4 regions of the Roseburia sp. AF22-2LB genome follow, and region 1 is predicted to be linked to each of the others. Evidence: predicted binding sites of a transcription regulator. Region 1 holds the regulator's gene; each other region holds the start of a gene.

Evidence for each region. Region 1 encodes Rex, which represses fermentation and respiration genes when NADH is low (regulators of the CRP and FNR family bind a similar motif). Its sites were predicted from a motif close to ATTGTTAANTANTTAACAAT; they were not measured.
Region 2: a site for Rex is predicted at 1,387-1,406, ahead of pflB (formate C-acetyltransferase). Genes of this name have one in related genera too.
Region 3: a site for Rex is predicted at 1,456-1,475, ahead of DWX96_RS08820 (enoyl-CoA hydratase-related protein). Genes of this name have one in related genera too.
Region 4: a site for Rex is predicted at 2,026-2,045, ahead of gap (type I glyceraldehyde-3-phosphate dehydrogenase). Genes of this name have one in related genera too.

What each region holds. Positions count from the first base shown of each region.
Region 1 is NZ_QTWM01000007.1:125,404-128,606, forward strand. It holds gene DWX96_RS10905 (NAD(P)H-hydrate dehydratase) at 1-385, opposite strand, end outside; gene DWX96_RS10910 (hypothetical protein) at 389-1,042, opposite strand; gene DWX96_RS10915 (redox-sensing transcriptional repressor Rex) at 1,054-1,704, opposite strand; gene DWX96_RS10920 (ABC-F family ATP-binding cassette domain-containing protein) at 1,782-3,203, opposite strand, start outside.
Region 2 is NZ_QTWM01000005.1:89,331-92,533, reverse strand. It holds gene pflB (formate C-acetyltransferase) at 1-1,263, opposite strand, end outside; ZMP/ZTP riboswitch at 1,458-1,537, opposite strand; gene DWX96_RS09035 (amino acid ABC transporter ATP-binding protein) at 1,621-2,361, opposite strand; gene DWX96_RS09030 (amino acid ABC transporter permease) at 2,351-3,037, opposite strand; gene DWX96_RS09025 (transporter substrate-binding domain-containing protein) at 3,058-3,203, opposite strand, start outside.
Region 3 is NZ_QTWM01000005.1:47,635-50,837, reverse strand. It holds gene DWX96_RS08825 (pyridoxal phosphate-dependent aminotransferase) at 1-801, opposite strand, end outside; gene DWX96_RS08820 (enoyl-CoA hydratase-related protein) at 1,493-2,287, shown strand; gene proC (pyrroline-5-carboxylate reductase) at 2,369-3,187, shown strand.
Region 4 is NZ_QTWM01000002.1:476,501-479,703, forward strand. It holds gene DWX96_RS14535 (phosphoglycerate kinase) at 1-719, opposite strand, end outside; gene gap (type I glyceraldehyde-3-phosphate dehydrogenase) at 901-1,917, opposite strand; gene DWX96_RS05045 (histidinol-phosphatase HisJ family protein) at 2,766-3,203, shown strand, end outside.

The DNA.
Region 1 (3,203 bases):
ATAATCCTATACCAAATAACGCATCAATAATCAGGCTGTAGGAATTTGCATCCTCCATTTCATCAATAAATGGTACACCATATGATGTCAAGATTTCATACTGTTCTTTTGCCTGCTTTGAAAAATGTGTTTTATTTCCATAGAGATATACTTCAACCGGAATGTGGGATAAGTATAACAACCTTGCAATTGCCATACCATCGCCGCCGTTATTTCCGGTTCCACACACTACCAGCACGCGGTTACATGAAATTTCTTTTTCCTGTATTACTTCTATCGCAGAAAGCGCTGCCCGCTCCATCAGAACCATGGATGGCACTTTAAAATGTTCGATTGTATTGGTATCACATGTTTTCATTTCCCGGGAATTTACAAGATATTCCATAAATTAATTCCTTTCGTCCGCATTTTCCACCGCTTTTTTTCCCTGCAGACGGTCTTCATCTTCCTGCCGCAGATCAAATATATTTAAAATATCCACACCAAAAATATCATGCATATAAGAATAAATCTGCCGGTTGTTGATTTCACGGTTCTGTTTTTTGATGATATTTTTCTTAAGTTCTACCCTTACCTTATCAATCCAGGCCGTAATTTCATCTGCTTCTTTGCTGTTCTGTCTTAGTCTCTCATAGCAGTAACGCATGCTTTCTAACATAAGTTCCTGATTTGCACTGTTTATATTTCGTGGAAGTTCAATTAATTCATCCTCAATTTCTTCCATTTTGACATTGACTTCATCAATCAGTCTCTTGTCTTCATCTAATTTTCTGGAAGAAATATCCCCCTCATTTTCCTCATGAGTTCCTTCCATGTTGACAACAATGCTTTTCATCAACCGATTCTTTGTCTTTTTCAGTTCTTTCAAATCATTATTAAGCTTTCCCTGCTGTTCTAACAACTGATTTAACTTTTCTTCCAGCTGCTTGATTTCACTGGTTTTTCCGCTTAAAGCAAAAAGCCTGTGCCATTTCTGATCCAATACAAGTATTGGTACTTTTCTGCTTTCTAATGCTTCCAGAAATTCCTTGTCATCTTTCATGCAAAACACCTCTATTCCAGCGTTTCCTTTTTCCTTTTGTTCTTTGTCATGTTATAGGATAACTGCATCAGGCTGTCTGATAAATGTACATTTTCCACTACAACATTTTCATCCAACACTTCCAGATCCACATGGGCAAAATTCCAGATTGCATGTACACCAAGGCTTACCAGCTGGTTTGCCACAGCATCTGCCTTTTCTTTCGGCATAGTCAGTGTAGCAATATCTACCTTATGTGTCTTTACAAATTCTTCCAGTTTATCAATCATTTCGATTTTATTGCCACGAATGGATTTTCCGCATAACTCCGGATTCACGTCAAACAATCCTACTATGACGAAGCCGAGTTTTTCAAACTTCACATAATTGGCAAGTGCCTGTCCTAAGTTACCAGCTCCAATAATAATAATATTATGCTGTTCATTTAATCCCATAATCTTTCCGATTTCTTCATACAGAAATTGTACATTGTAACCATATCCCTGCTGTCCAAAACCACCAAAATTATTTAAATCTTGTCTGATCTGCGATGCGGTCACTTTCATTCTTGCACTCAGTTCATTCGATGAAATACGTTCTACCCCTTCATCTAAAAGTTCCCCCAGATATCGGTAATATCTTGGCATTCTACGAATTACTGCCTGTGATATTTCTTTGCTCATTCTGCCAGTTCCTCCTGCTCTCAATACCCTACAATAATTATAGTTTCTTGCCGAAAGGATGTCAATGTGTTACAACTTTAACAATCTTTCTGTAAACTTAATTCTTCCCATTTTGCATAGAGTTCTTCCAGCGCTGCCTCTTCCTGCATCTGCTCCTCATGGATTTTGTTTAATTCATAGGAATTTGATGCTACCCCCGGCTTTGACAGTTCATCATTTAATGCTTCTATCTTTGCCTCTCTCTTAGCAATTTCATCTTCTGTACGCTTTAATTCGTTTTCCAGCTTACGTTTTGCTGCCTGCTGTTTCTTCATTTCTTCCCAGCTTAACTTCTGTTTTCCTCCGCCGGATATCTGCTCTGTTCCATTATTTTCTCCAGTTCCATCGGAAACAATGACATTTCCTTTTGCTGCTGAATTTTCTGCACGTTCCTGTGTAGCTGTGCCAAATGCCGCCAACTCCTGAACTTCCTTTTTCTCCAGATAATAATCATAATTTCCAATATAATTTAAAATTGTTTCATTCTTTAAATCAAGAATTCTGCTGGCAGTTTTATTAATAAAATAACGGTCATGGGATACATAAAGCACCGTTCCGGTATAGGAATTGATGGCTGACTCTAAAATTTCCTTCGACATAATATCAAGGTGGTTGGTCGGCTCGTCTAAAATTAAGAAGTTAGCATTGGATAACATCAGTTTTGCCAGTGAAACACGGCCTCTTTCTCCACCACTGATATCACGAATCCGCTTAAACACATCATCATCCGTAAATAAAAATGCTGCTAACACATTTCGAATCTTCGTTGCCTTCAGATTCGGATAAGCATCTGCAATTTCATCAAATAACGTCTTATCCGGGTCTAAGTTCTGATGCTCCTGATCGTAATATCCGATTTCCACATTGCTTCCAAGCTTTATCTCCCCGGCATCTGCGTCTACAATTCCATTGATTATCTTTAAAATGGTGGTTTTCCCGGTACCGTTATTTCCGATTAAAGCAACTTTTTCCCCTCGCTTAATCTGAAAATCAATGTTTGAAAACAGTTTATGCTCGTAAGATTTTGAAAGACCTTTCACCGAAAGTACATCATTTCCACTGGTAATTTCCGGCTCCAATGTAATATGCATATCTGTTTTTTCATCGATTGGCTTCTCAATACGTTCTATTTTATCCAATGCCTTCTCACGGCTTTCCGCACGCTTAATGGACTTTTCCCGGTTAAAGGATTTTAACTTGGATATTACTTCTTCCTGGTGCTTGATTTCCCGCTGCTGGTTATAATACTGTCGCAAAAGACTTTCCCGCTGTATTTCCTTCTGCCTCGCATATGCGGTATAATTTCCCGGAAATACCGTTGCCGTATGGCGGGATATTTCCACTACCTTCGTAACAATCCGGTCTAAGAAATAACGGTCATGGGCTACGATAATTACGGCTCCTTTATAATTCAAAAGATAGTTTTCCAGCCATGCAATCGATGCCATATCAAGGTGGTT
Region 2 (3,203 bases), on a different contig from region 1:
TTTACCTGTCTGTGTAGCAGATACACAGCAGCAGATTGCATAATCATCGCCCCATACCGGTTTCATTGCATCATCGTTTTCATACTGGATTGAGCTTGTTTCAATCGAGATACGTGCTGCATAATCACGGAAGGTCTGTGGCAGTCTGGATGAATAGAATACAGTAAGATTTGGTTCCGGTGCCGGTCCCATATTCTCTAAAGTATGAAGGAAACGGAAGTCTGTCCTGGTTACCATGGAACGTCCGTCTACACCTGTTCCTGCTACATCAAGGGTTGCCCATACAGGGTCACCGGAGAATAACTGGTTATAAGAAGGAATACGTGCGAATTTAACCATACGAAGTTTCATTGTGAAATGGTCAATCAGCTCCTGAGCCTGCTGCTCAGTAAGAATTCCCTTATCCATATCTCTCTTAATATAAATATCAAGGAAAGTAGAAACACGTCCTACTGACATCGCTGCACCGTTCTGTGTCTTGATTGCTGCAAGGTATCCGAAGTATAACCACTGAACAGCCTCTTTTGCATTGGTTGCAGGTCTTGAAATATCATATCCGTAAATCTCAGCCAGTTTCTTCATGTCTTCCAGACATTTAATCTGCTCTGCAATTTCTTCTCTTAAACGGATGACATCATCTGTCATCTGTCCGCATCCGCAGTTGGCTTTGTCCTTCTTCTTCTCAGCGATTAAGTAATCCAGTCCGTATAATGCTACACGGCGGTAATCACCTACAATACGTCCACGACCGTAGGTATCCGGAAGACCTGTTAAAATCTTAGCATGACGAACCTTCATCATTTCCGGTGTATAAGCATCAAATACTGCTGTATTGTGTGTCTTATGATACTTGGTGAAAATTTCTTTTAATTTATCATTTACTTCATAACCGTAGGTCTCACATGCCTGAACAGCCATCTTGATTCCACCATATGGCATGAAAGCTCTCTTTAATGGTTTGTCAGTCTGAAGACCAACTACCTGCTCTAAATCTTTTAAGCTTTCATCGATATATCCCGGACCATAAGCTGTAATTCCGGTTACAACCTCTGTCTCCATATCAAGAACGCCGCCCTTGGCACGCTCTTCTTTCTGTAATTTCTGAAGTGCATCCCATAGCTTGTTGGTTGCATCTGTCGGCTCAGCTAAAAAGCTCTCATCTCCATCATATGGAGTGTAGTTGTCCTGAATGAACTGACGAACATTGATTTCTTCTTTCCAGAGACGTCCTTCGAATCCATCCCACTCTTTCATTTCAATCATTACGATATCCTCCTAAAAAAATGTATTCAGTATGAACACTGAATGGTTACTAAATTTACTGTCAACAGACTTTTTATTCATTGGTTTGAATTAGTCTTGTTTAACTGTAGTTAGTATATACTGACCGTTATTTTTTTGTCAATATCTTTTGGTGTTCAAAATAACATACAAAAAAAAACGAGCCAGTCCTCCAGGTTCATCGCCCAGACGGTCGGCTCGTTTTCGTTATACTTCATGTGGTTTTTCCACTTATCCGTCAGTCATATAACGGTTTTATCATAGACTATTTTTTTTCTGATTGCAATAGCTTATGAAAACTTTTTATCAACTATTTTTACCATTTTATCTGTTCTTTTCCTACAATACTTTGGAAAGGAAGTCGCAAAGACGCGGATTCTGTGGATTGGCAAAGAATTCTGCCGGTGTATTCTCTTCCTGAATCTGTCCTTCATTGATAAACATGACACGGCTTGCCACTTCTCTTGCAAATCCCATTTCGTGCGTTACCACTACCATGGTCATTCCGTCCTGTGCCAGTTCTTTCATAATTTCAAGAACTTCTCCTACCATTTCCGGATCCAGTGCGGAAGTCGGCTCGTCAAATAACATGACATCCGGATTCATTGCCAGTGCTCTTGCAATTGCAATACGCTGTTTCTGTCCACCGGAAAGCATTGCCGGATAAGTATCTGCTTTATCGGAAAGACCAACTCTCATCAAAAGCTCGTCCGCACGCTTAGAGGCCTCTTCCTTATTCATAAGTCCGGTCTGAACCGGTGCCAGCATGATATTTCCTTTTACGGTATAATTCGGGAACAGATTGAACTGCTGGAATACCATTCCAATCTTCTGACGCATCTTGTTGATGTCTACGGATTTATCCGTGATATCTGTTCCTTCAAAAGTAATCACACCGGAAGTCGGCTCCTCTAAAAGATTTAAGGAACGTAAGAATGTGGATTTACCACAACCGGATGGTCCGATGATGGCAACCACCTCTCCCTGGGCGATTTCTGTGGAGATACCATTTAATACATTTACATTTCCAAAGGATTTACACAAATCCTTTACTTCAATCAATACCTTCTTATCGCTCATTTGTTCTCAACCTCGTTTCCAGTTTATGTACACCAGCCGTTAAAATCATAACGATTATCAGGTAGATAATTGCAACACCGAACAATGGTAAGAACGGGTCATAGGTCTGGCTACGGATGATATCGCCACCCTTTGTCAGATCCGGGATTGCAATATATCCACTGATGGAAGTCTCTTTCAGTAAGGTAATAAACTCATTTGCCAGTGCCGGAAGTACATTCTTAAATGCCTGTGGCAGAATAATCAGACGCATGGTCTGCGAATAATTCAGTCCGAGGCTTCGTCCAGCTTCAAACTGTCCTTCGTCTACAGACATGATTCCGGAACGTACAATCTCTGCCACATAGGCAGCCGAATTCAAACCAAAAGCGATTACAGCCACTGCAATCTTATTATCGAGTGCAACCAGAATAATATAGTACATAATCAAAAGCTGTACCATCGTAGGGGTTCCACGCCATATGGTAAGATACACTTTACATATAAAATTCAAAACATTTAATCCACCATGTTTATCATGGGTGGAACGGATAATTGCGACTAAAAATCCAACCACAATACCCAGAAGTACTGCAAGCACTGCAATAAGCAGTGTATTGCCAAGGCCACGTAACAGATAAAGATATCTGTCTTTCTCTATAAAATCCTGTTGAAAGCTGCTTAAAAAATCGCTCAAGGTCTTTCCTCCTATACCGATTATTTATTTCTTACTACAATAACCTGGCTTGCTGTTGCATAAGTATCTGTAAAGTCAATGTTCTTAAGACGGTCTTCTGTTACAGTCATTCCTGCTGCACCAAAATCTGCTTTACCGGAAGATACTGCTGCGATGATTGCATCAA
Region 3 (3,203 bases), on a different contig from region 1:
CATAGTTGTAAACTGATGTATTTTATTCATATGGAAAATAACATCCTTTGGTCCTGCTGCAATTCCCATACGCCATCCGGTCATGGCAAATGCTTTGGAAAATCCGTTTAATACAACGCAGTGCTCATACATACCCGGAAGGGATGCGATGGAAACATGTTTCTTTCCATAGGTTAATTCTGCATAGATTTCATCGGTAATCACGAACAAATCATGTTCCTTTACCACTTCTGCGATTGCCTCTAAATCTTCCTTTTCCATAATGGCTCCGGTCGGATTGTTCGGATAGGAAATCAGTAAGACTTTGGATTTCTCCGTTATCTTTTCCTCTAACTGTTCTCTGGTCAGACGGAATTTATTCTCCGCTCTTAATTTTAATGATACCGGAACACCGCCACATAATTCAATACATGGAATATAGGAAACGTAGGAAGGTTCTGCCACTAAGACTTCCTCCCCCGGATTCACCAGTGTCCGAAGAGCTAAATCAATTCCTTCGCTGGCCCCCATAGTAATCAGTATTTCGTCCTGTTTATCATAATGCAAATCAAATTTTGTCAGATAATCCGCTGCCGCTGCACGCAGTTCTACCGTTCCGCGGTTATCGGTGTATTTGGTATCCCCCTTTTTTATAGAAGCAATCGCTGCCTCTCTTACATGCTCCGGTGTCGGGAAATCCGGTTCGCCTACACCCAGTGAAAGTGCACCTTCCATGGTATTTGCCACATCAAAGAAATCCTTGATTCCGGAATCCGGCATATCCTGTACGATTTTTGATAAGTATGATTTTGTATCTTTCATTTTCATTGACCTCTCTTTGTACAAGTCCTGTCATGTAATTACGCAATTATTTTTTAGAAGCAGTGGTTTTCGAATTTTAAGCAGCTTTTCTATAAGATTTTTTGTTGAAAGCAGAATGTATACAATTCTTAAAAGTGCTTTTTTCTTATTGTTGTCTGTTTTGCCGCCTGCTTTGACCGGATGCCTTCTAGGGTCCGCCTGTTACGGATATCTAAGGCACCTTTAAGCAGCTCTAGGCATTTCTGCTTATAAAGCTGTTTTTCCGGCAACCGGCGCATAGTCACATCCGTGCTCCAATGCGCCTTCCTGGCACATCCATGTGCCAGGATTGCCAGTTGACAAAAGAAATGCCAAGAGCTGCTAGCAAGGCACCTAAATGATATCCGTATTCAGGCGAACCCTAGAAGGCATCCGGTCAAACATTGGAAAAACAGGCATTATCCCAAGAGAAAAAAGCGCTTTTGTAGAATTGTGGCATTCTGATTTCTAAAAAGACTATAGAAAAGCTGCTTAAAATTCCAAAAATCCGCTTTCTCACAAAAACCATTGCGTAATCACATGACAAGTCTTTTCCTATTGTAGCACAATCCCTGTAAAATACCAGTTTTTATTGACAAATCCCACCAAAAGTTATACCATTATAAGTATTGAAACATTGTTAATAATTTATCAATCAGGAGGGTCCTATTTCATGAACAACTTAACTTTAACAGTTGAAAACGAAATTGCAGTTCTTACTATTACCAGACCTGCAGCATTAAACGCATTGAATTCCGAAACATTGGATGAACTGAACACTGTTCTTACCGAAATTGAAGGAAGAGACGATATCAAAGTCGTTATCTTAACCGGTGGTGCTGATAAGAAAGGTAACGAATTCAAATCTTTCGTTGCTGGTGCTGACATCGCTGAGATGGTTAACTTCTCTGCTGCTGAAGCAAGAGCATTCGGTATGAAAGCTTCTGTTCCATTCTTTAAATTAATGAATATGAGACAGGTAACTATCGCTGCTGTTAATGGATTCGCTTTAGGTGGCGGATGCGAAATTTCTATGGCATGTGATATCCGTATTGCTTCTGACAACGCAGTATTCGGACAGCCTGAGTGTGGTCTTGGAATCATCCCAGGATTCGGTGGTACACAGAGACTTGCCCGTCTTGTTGGCATGGGACGTGCAAAAGAAATGATCTTCACCTGCGATAACATTGATGCAAACGAAGCATACCGCATCGGACTTGTAAACAAAGTTGTTGCAAAAGAAGAATTAATGCCAACCGCAAAAGCTATGGCAGAGAAAATTATCTCTAAAGGAAGCTATGCAGTATCTATCGCAAAAGCTGCTATCAACAACGGATATGATATGGATATCAAGAATGCTGTTGAAATGGAAGCTAACCTGTTTGGCGTAACCTGCTCTACCCATGATAAAAAAGAAGGCATGAGTGCTTTCTTAGAGAGAAGAGCCGCTGACTTAACAGATTTCTAATTGAACTTATACTTAGACAATATCAAAGGGGATATTCCAGTAGCATCTGGGATATCCCCTTTCATAAAAGGAGAATGCATCATGTTAGATAAAAAAATTGGTTTTATCGGAAGCGGTAATATGGGTCGTGCCATGATTGGCGGAATTATCTCTTCCGGTCTGGTTCCTGCCAGCCACCTGATTGCCAGTGCGAAAACCCAGGCCACACTGGATACACTTTCTGAGCAGTATGGTATCCGCACCACCTTAGACAATGAGACTGTTGCTGTAGAATCCGATATCATTTTTCTTGCTGTAAAACCATATCTTTATGAAACAATCATCAAAGAAATCAAAGACAGTGTTACCGATGACAAAATCATAGTTGCCATTGCTGCCGGACAGACCATTTCACGGATTGAATCTTTATTCAGCAAAGATATTAAACTGGTTCGTACCATGCCAAATACACCGGCTATGGTTCAGGAAGCCATGTCTGCCATTACCCCAAATGAGCATATCACAGAAGAAGAAACCAAAATGGTTGTCTCTCTCTTTGAAAGCTTTGGTAAAGCAGAAATTGTACCGGAAAGTCTTATGGATGCCGTAGTCGGAGTCAGTGGTTCCTCACCGGCTTATGCCTATATGTTTATTGAAGCAATGGCTGACGCAGCTGTTAATGACGGTATGCCGCGTGCCCAGGCTTATAAATTTGCTGCCCAGTCCGTTCTTGGTGCAGCTAAAATGGTATTAGAGACCGGTAAACATCCGGGCGAATTAAAGGATGCAGTCTGCTCCCCGGCCGGAACTACCATTGCTGCTGTGGCTAAATTAGAGGAAGGCTCCTTCCGCAGCACCGTAATTGCTGCCCAGAATGCCTGCTCTGAAAAATCCCGTGCCATGAGCAAACTCTCCGATTGATATTAAAGACATATAA
Region 4 (3,203 bases), on a different contig from region 1:
CCGATTTCATATCCTTTTGCTTTTAAGAATGTGTAAGCCATACCACCACCGATGATTAAGGTATCACATTTCTCAAGTAAGTTGTTGATTACATTTAATTTATCAGCAACTTTTGCACCACCAAGGATTGCAACGAATGGTCTTACCGGATTCTCTACTGCATTTCCAAGGAAGTCGATTTCTTTCTGCATTAAGTATCCAACTACTGCAGTGTCAACTAACTGTGCAACACCTACGTTAGAACAATGTGCTCTGTGAGCTGTTCCGAATGCATCATTTACAAATACATCACAGATAGAAGCAAGGTCTTTAGAGAAAGCTTCTCCGTTCTTTGTCTCTTCTGGTCTGAAACGTGTATTCTCAAGTAAGATAACATCGCCATCGTTCATAGCTGCTACTGCTGCTCTTACGTTCTCACCAACAACTTCAGGGTCAACAACGAATTTAACTTCCTGTCCTAATAACTCTGTAAGTCTTGCTGCTACTGGTGCAAGAGTTTTGGTCTGTTTGTCTTCTTCTGTTTTTACTTTTCCTAAATGGGAGCAAAGGATAACCTTTCCACCATCAGCGATTAATTTCTTGATTGTAGGAAGCGCTGCAACCAGACGGTTCTCGTCTGTAATCTTTCCTTCTTTTAATGGTACGTTGAAATCACATCTGCAAAGAACGCGAAGTCCTTTTACATTAATATCATCTATAGATTTTTTATTTAATGACATATTAAGTAGTCTCCTTTAAATTTTATTTCTAATAGCAAGAAAGAGCCCGGTCCTAAAAGACCGGACCCTTTTCCTGAGTCTTATCTGCACTCTGGCAGCCTGTCGCTTAAAAAAGTAGTCTACCGTGCAGTGATTGTTCGTTAAACTACGGGAAACACGCTTTGCGGGTTTCTCTCGTAAATTATGCTAACTCGCTGAAGTATTTGATTGTACGAACCATCTGAGATGTGTAGCTGTTCTCGTTATCATACCAAGAAACAACCTGTACTTCGTACAGATCATCAGATACCTGGTTAACCATGGTCTGTGTTGCATCGAACAGAGAACCGAATCTCATTCCAACGATATCAGAAGATACGATTTCGTCTTCGTTGTATCCGAAGGACTCATTAGCTGCTGCTTTCATAGCTGCATTGATATCTTCTTTTGTAACGCCAGCTTTCTTAACAACTGCTGTTAAGATTGTTGTAGATCCTGTAGGGGTTGGAACACGCTGAGCAGATCCGATTAATTTTCCGTTCAGTTCTGGGATAACAAGTCCGATAGCTTTTGCTGCACCAGTGCTGTTTGGAACGATGTTAACTGCTGCTGCACGAGATCTTCTTAAATCACCTTTTCTCTGTGGTCCATCAAGAGTCATCTGATCACCTGTGTAAGCATGGATTGTTACCATGATACCAGACTGGATTGGAGCATATTTATTTAATGCATCAGCCATAGGTGCTAAGCAGTTTGTTGTACAAGAAGCTGCTGAAATGATTGTATCAGATGCTTTTAATGTCTCATGGTTTGTGTTGTATACGATTGTAGGAAGGTCATTACCTGCTGGAGCAGAAATAACAACTTTACGAGCACCTGCATTGATGTGTGCCTGTGCTTTTTCTTTGCTTGTATAGAAACCTGAACACTCTAATACAACGTCAACTTTTAATTCACCCCATGGGCAGTTGTTTGCATCTGGGAATGCATAGATTTTGATTTCTTTTCCACATACGATGATAGAATCATCTGTGCAGGATACTTCATCAGCATGCTCATATTTACCCTGAGAAGAATCATATTTTAACAAGTGTGCTAACATTTTAGGGCTTGTTAAATCGTTGATTGCTACTACTTCGTATCCTTCAGCACCAAACATCTGTCTGAATGCCAGACGACCAATACGGCCGAATCCATTAATTGCTACTCTTACTGCCATTATTAATTCCTCCTAGAAATTTAATATAAAATATCTTTATTTGGGATTGTACCCAATCTGGTATTATTCTAACCAATTTTTGTCGAAAGTTCAAGTAGTTCCCATCACTTTGTTAATTTTTTCACTATTTTTATTTCTTCTTTCTCATTTTCAAACAAATGTTACAATAGCTTTTCCATTTTTCATACTGTCTTTTGACAGATTGTCAAATTTCTATTATAGTATTCTGTGTATTATATACAAAGATTTTACTATACTTGTGAAAATGTAACATTTTTCTTAGTAGAAATGTGTAAACACTGGGTAAGGTTTGTGCAATATGTAGGGGAAAGGAATAGGAAAGCTTCTTCCCGAAAACACTGGAGCGGTTATGATGTGAGAATCCGCAGCACTTCACGGGCAGTATTTTTCTTGAAATTAGGCTGTCTTTCCGGCTGCTTTGACCGGATACTGCTTTTGTCTGCCAGCAGCGGATACCACACTTTGTCTGAAGGGACTCTAAGAATTCCTGCAAAGATATTTGATTTGCGGCAACCGGCACAAATTCATATCCATATTCAGATTGTGCCTCGCTGGTACATCCATGTACCAGCGTTGCCGGGTTGCAAAAGGAATTCTACGAGTCCCTAACAGACGCTGTTCACGGTATCCGCATGCCGGCAGACAAAATGCAGTATACTGTCAAACATTGGAAAGACTGCTTATTATAAAAGAAAGAAAAATACTGCAGGTTGAAGTGCCGGCTTCTTACATACAAACGTTCCGGTGCTTTTGGGAAGAAGCTTTCTCATCCAGTTCCCCACCTGCACAACCTTACCCGCCATACACCCCACAGAAAGGAGTACACTATGCTTTGGGACACACATATGCACACTGCTTTTTCTACCGACAGTGAGACCTCACCAGAATCCATGATTAAAGCCTCTATCGAACTGGGACTTGGCGGAATCTGCATTACCGACCATATGGATTATGATTATCCAAAAGAACATCCGGAGGATGAACCGGAATTTATCTTAGACACTCCGGTCTACTTCCCAACTATCCAGAAGCTGGGCCAGCAATACAAAGATAAAATAAAAGTGCTGACCGGCATTGAGCTTGGATTGCAGCCTCATCTTGCAGCGAAACATCAGGAACTGATAAGCCGATATGACTTTGATTTTGTCATCGGCTCTTCCCATGTAATCCACGGCAAAGACCCTTACTACTCCCGCTTTTTTGAAGGAAAAACCGAACAGCAGGCTTACCAGGAATATTTTGAATCTATCCTGGAAAATCTTGCG